DNA from 2 places in the Ruegeria sp. CDSB117 genome. Region 2 is predicted to be linked to the other one. Evidence: riboswitches for the same ligand, from Rfam matches in the RefSeq annotation. Region 2 holds a riboswitch; the other holds the start of a gene.
What was found. A riboswitch is a leader RNA that binds a small molecule or an ion and turns the genes downstream of it on or off. The one in region 2 is predicted to bind thiamine pyrophosphate.
Positions count from the first base shown of each region.

Region 1 (2,389 bases), on a different contig from region 2:
CGGTGCACCGCCTGGATCAAACACCTGAACCTTGGCCCCGCGCGCGACAAGTTCGGATGCAACGGCCAACCCGGCCACACCTGCGCCTATGATCGACCAGACGGTCACGCTGGCCAAACCTGATGGAAGTGATGAACAGGCCCGTGACCTTGCCCGATGTTCAAAGCATCGGCCTGAGCGATAGCGCCCTGCAGATAGTCATGTGCTTGCGCCACGGCCTGGGGCAGCGAAAGGCCCTTAGCCAACCCGGCCGCTATGGATGAGGACAGGGTGCAGCCGGTTCCGTGGGTGTTGCGGGTCTGTCGGCGCGGCGCTTGAAACTGAGCAATCACGCCCGAATGTGAGATCAATATGTCATGGCAGATGTCACCCTTGCCGTGACCGCCCTTCATCAGAACCGCACCAGCGCCAAGTGCACACAGATCTTGCCCTTGTGCGATCATCTGTTCGAGGCTGTCCGCAGACTCAGAGCCCAGCAGGCAGGCTGCTTCGGGCAGGTTTGGCGTTAACACCGTCGCGCGTGGCAACAATACGTCGCGCAGGGTTTGCACCGCCTCTTCTGCCAGCAAGGCATCGCCGGATTTCGCGATCATGACCGGATCCAAAACTACCGGCCCATCAAATTCGGCGATACTGTCTGCGACACGTCGGATGATCTGAGGGGTCGCCAGCATTCCGATCTTGATCGCACCAACATCCAGGTCGGTCAGAACAGCCTCGATCTGGGCTACAATTACGTCCAGAGGGATGCCATGCACCGCCGTAACTGCGCGAGTATTCTGCGCCGTCACTGCGGTAATCACGCTGGCCCCGTAAACGCCAAGCGCGGACATCGCCTTGAGGTCAGCCTGAATTCCAGCCCCTCCGCCGCTGTCAGATCCTGCGATTGTTAAGGCAATGGGTGCCATGTCGTTGCTCCAGTTCAAAATGGGCAACGGGCATGGAAAACGTCTAAGCACTATAAGACCGTTCCCTACGCCGGTATTGCCCGGATCAGGTTCGATGGGTTAGCGCGTTCACGCCTCTCAGCCCCCAAACAGGGCACCCCAACGGTTGGGGCGACACTCTCAGGGGATGGTGGGGGAATCAAGGGCCAATTTTGGTGCAGATTACGGTCAAACTGGACTTATGAAATGCAAAAGCCGGCCTCAACGGACCGGCTTCTGTTTGATGTTCAGGTGTGCAGGTTCAGCCCTTCATACCGTCCCAAAATGACTTGACTGACGAGAAAAAGCTTTTTGATTCCGGATGGTTATCTTCGCCCAGATCGTCGAACTCACGCAGAAGCTCTTTTTGACGGCTGGTCAGATTGACCGGGGTTTCGACGGCCAGTTCGATGAACATATCGCCAACGCCACCGCCGCGAAGGGCGGGCATGCCTTTGCTGCGCAAGCGCATCTGACGTCCTGACTGACTGCCAGCCGGAATTTGCACGCGACCACGGCCACCGTCGATGGTGGGCACTTCGATCGAACCGCCCAGCGCTGCCTTAGCCATGCTGACCGGAACGCGGCAATACAGGTTTACGCTGTCGCGCTCGAACAGCTTGTGGTCCGAAACTTCGACAAAAATATACAGGTCGCCCGGAGGACCACCGCGCATCCCGGCCTCACCTTCGCCCGCAAGACGGATGCGTGTGCCGGTTTCGACACCAGCTGGAATGTTGACCGACAGCGCGCGTTCTTTTTCGACGCGCCCGGCGCCGCCGCATGATTTACAGGGGTTCTTGATAATTTGACCCAGACCCGAACAAGTCGGACACGACCGTTCAACTGTGAAAAAGCCCTGTTGCGCCCGCACTTTTCCCATGCCCGAACAGGTCGGGCAGGTTGTGGGCTCAACCCCGCCTTCCGCACCCGAGCCGTCACAGGCCGAGCAGGCCACGGCAGCAGGCACGTTGATCGTCTTTTGCAGGCCAGAGAATGCTTCTTCCAAGCTTACACGCAGGTTGTAACGCAGGTCTGACCCGCGCGCGGCCCGTCGACCACCCCCGGTAGCACCGCGCTGACCACCCATAAAATCGCCGAACAGGTCATCGAACACGTCCGAGAAGGCACTGGAGAAATCGCCCTGTCCGCCAAATCCGCCGCCGGGACGGCCACCGCCGCCCATACCGTTTTCAAACGCGGCATGACCAAAACGGTCATACGCGGCCTTTTTTTCGGCATCGCGCAAGACGTCGTAAGCTTCGTTCGCTTCTTTGAACTGAGCCTCGGAATCCGGGTTGTCCTTGTTGCGGTCGGGATGCAATTCCTTGGCTTTCGTGCGAAAGCCCTTCTTGATCTCGTCCGCTGATGCGCCCTTGGACACGCCGAGCACATCATAGTAGTCGCGTTTTGACATCAGTATTTCCTTCTGCCGCAACGTAATCGGGCCGGCCCGGTGACCG
Region 1 is NZ_JBXWOS010000006.1:123,098-125,486, forward strand. Features, by position in the region: gene AC2FJC_RS09065 (FAD-dependent oxidoreductase) at 1-108, opposite strand, end outside; gene thiD (bifunctional hydroxymethylpyrimidine kinase/phosphomethylpyrimidine kinase) at 105-908, opposite strand; TPP riboswitch at 954-1,059, opposite strand; gene dnaJ (molecular chaperone DnaJ) at 1,189-2,343, opposite strand.
Region 1: linked by a shared signal. The riboswitch ahead of thiD (bifunctional hydroxymethylpyrimidine kinase/phosphomethylpyrimidine kinase) and the one ahead of thiB (thiamine ABC transporter substrate binding subunit) in region 2 are both predicted to bind thiamine pyrophosphate.

Region 2 (2,389 bases):
GAACCCGCCGCTGGTTTCAGCACGCAGTGCAACCGCCGCAAGAGTGCCCAGGATCAGCGCGGCGACCAGGGCCGCCGCACCGATACCGGGCCATGGGCTTACTGGCTGAGCGCGTTCTGCCATTCTGCCAGGGCCTGATCCCGCACCGCGGCGGCTTCATCGGGAGAGAACAGAAGCGACTTTTCCGGCACTGTCAAAGTGTCGAACCCTTTCGGCAAACCTTCTGCCGGGGTTACGGCCGGATACATCCAATTGGTTGTTGGAATGATCTGCTGGAACGCGTCTGAGACCATGAACTGCAAAAACTGATCCGCCAGATCGGCCTGATCTGTTGCAGCCAGCTTTGCAGCGACTTCGACCTGCAAGTAATTGCCTTCGTCGAAAGCTGACGCGGCTTTGCTGCCGTCATCCTCGGCGATCAGGTGATAGGCCGGAGATGTTGTGTAGCTGAGAACCATGTCCGACTCGCCCTCAAGGAACAGGCCGTATGCCTCGGACCAACCCTTGGTAACGGTCACGATGTTGTCGGAAAGACCAGCCCAGATTTCGGGTGCTTCGTCACCATAAGCCGCTTTGACCCACATCAGCAGGCCCAGACCGGGCGTGGACGAGCGAGGGTCCTGGATGATGATCTTGGTGTTGCTGTCCGCCAGTTCCCGGAAGTTTGCAGGCGCTGTCGCATCCGCTTTGTGAACGAAGGCGAAGTAGCCCCAGTCATACGGTGTGAACGTGTCATCGGTCCATTCGATCGGCAGCGCGAAGTCGGCAGAGACGGAATTGGGCGCAAACAGGCCGGTTTCCCGGGCCGCCGCAATCAGGTTGGTATCCAGCCCAAGCACGACGTCGGCGTCAGAGTTTTCACCCTCAAGCCGGACACGCGACAACAGCGCGGCACCATCTTCGACACCAACAAGGTTCAACTCGCAGTCGCAGACCGCTTCAAAAGCTTCTTTGACCTGCGGGCCGGGGCCCCAGTCGGATACAAAGCTGTCATAGGTGTAAACGGTAAGCTGAGGCTTGTCGGCGGCAATAGCCGTAGTTGCACTCAGAAGTCCCGCAGCAATTAGCAGATGTTTCATGTCATCCTCCATTGCGGCGAGAGGGCAAGGATGGATGAAACCGAAACCCTTCCCTCCGCCGGTTCTAGCCGGTTCAGGTTCTACGGGTTCGCTTGATAAGCATCTCAGCGCGGCAGGCCGTGCTCCCCGAGGTGAGGCCGTCACTAGGGGGGATTGGCTAGAAAGACAACCAAATTCGGTGCCTCAGCGCGGTGCGTGTCGCATGCGGGCAAGTAAACCTGTCCGGAGTCGGACGCCCTTTGAACCTGTAATACGTTTGGTTCAAAGGGCCATAGGTCAGAAGTAACACAGCCAAATATAGACGTTCGCGATCATCAGGGTGAGGATCATGATCGGGAATGCAATTTTGGCGAAGGCGATGAAGCCGATGGGCTGCTTGGCCTTTTCCGCAAAAGCAGCCACCGTAAGGTTGGCGCTTGCCCCCAACAGAGTACCGTTGCCGCCCAGACAGGCGCCAAGCGCCAGCGACCACCACAAGGGTTCAATCGCGTCTTCGCCGCCAAATGTATCCGCGGTGGATTCGATCAGAGGGATCATCGTTGCCACAAACGGGATGTTGTCCAGAATGGCCGACAGGATGCCAGAGGCCCAGAAGATGAAGAACGCGGTCCACATCATGTCGCCTTGGGTCAGCTCCAACACTTTTTCACCGAAGAACGCCAAGAGGCCAACATGTTCAACACCGGCGACAATGACGAACAGCCCGCCGAAGAAAAAGATCGTGACCCATTCAACTTCACCAAAGATGTGGTGAACCGACTCTGACTGTTCTTCACCGCTTTGATGGCCATAAGCCAGCAGCATCAACAGGCCTGCACCGGCCAACGCTGACGTACCGGGCTGAATGCCGTAGCTGTGCCCCAGCGTGAACCCCAGCAAAACCAGAGCCAATACGGCCAGAGACTTGATCATCAAGACAACATCAGTAACCGCTTCGGATTCGTTGAACCCCATAATCCGATCGCTGGCCGATTTCGGAATGCGGGCCAGCTCCTTGCGGTTCATAAGGTAAATAATGCCGGTCAGGACAACCAGACATATGGCCGAGATAGGCGCCAGGTTCACCACGAAATCGTTGAAGCTAAGTCCTGCGGCCGAGCCAATGATGATGTTGGGCGGGTCACCGATCAGCGTCGCTGTTCCGCCCACGTTCGAGGCCAGGATCTCGGCGACAAAGAACGGGAACACACGCGTTTCCAGGGCTTCAGTGATCAGCAGTGTAATCGGGGCGATCAGCAAAACGGTCGTCACGTTGTCCAGCAGGGCCGAGAACACCGCCGTAATCAGCGTCAGCATGATCAGGATGCCGG
Region 2 is NZ_JBXWOS010000005.1:203,367-205,755, reverse strand. Features, by position in the region: gene AC2FJC_RS08415 (thiamine/thiamine pyrophosphate ABC transporter permease ThiP) at 1-123, opposite strand, end outside; gene thiB (thiamine ABC transporter substrate binding subunit) at 99-1,079, opposite strand; TPP riboswitch at 1,113-1,218, opposite strand; gene AC2FJC_RS08405 (ArsB/NhaD family transporter) at 1,356-2,389, opposite strand, start outside.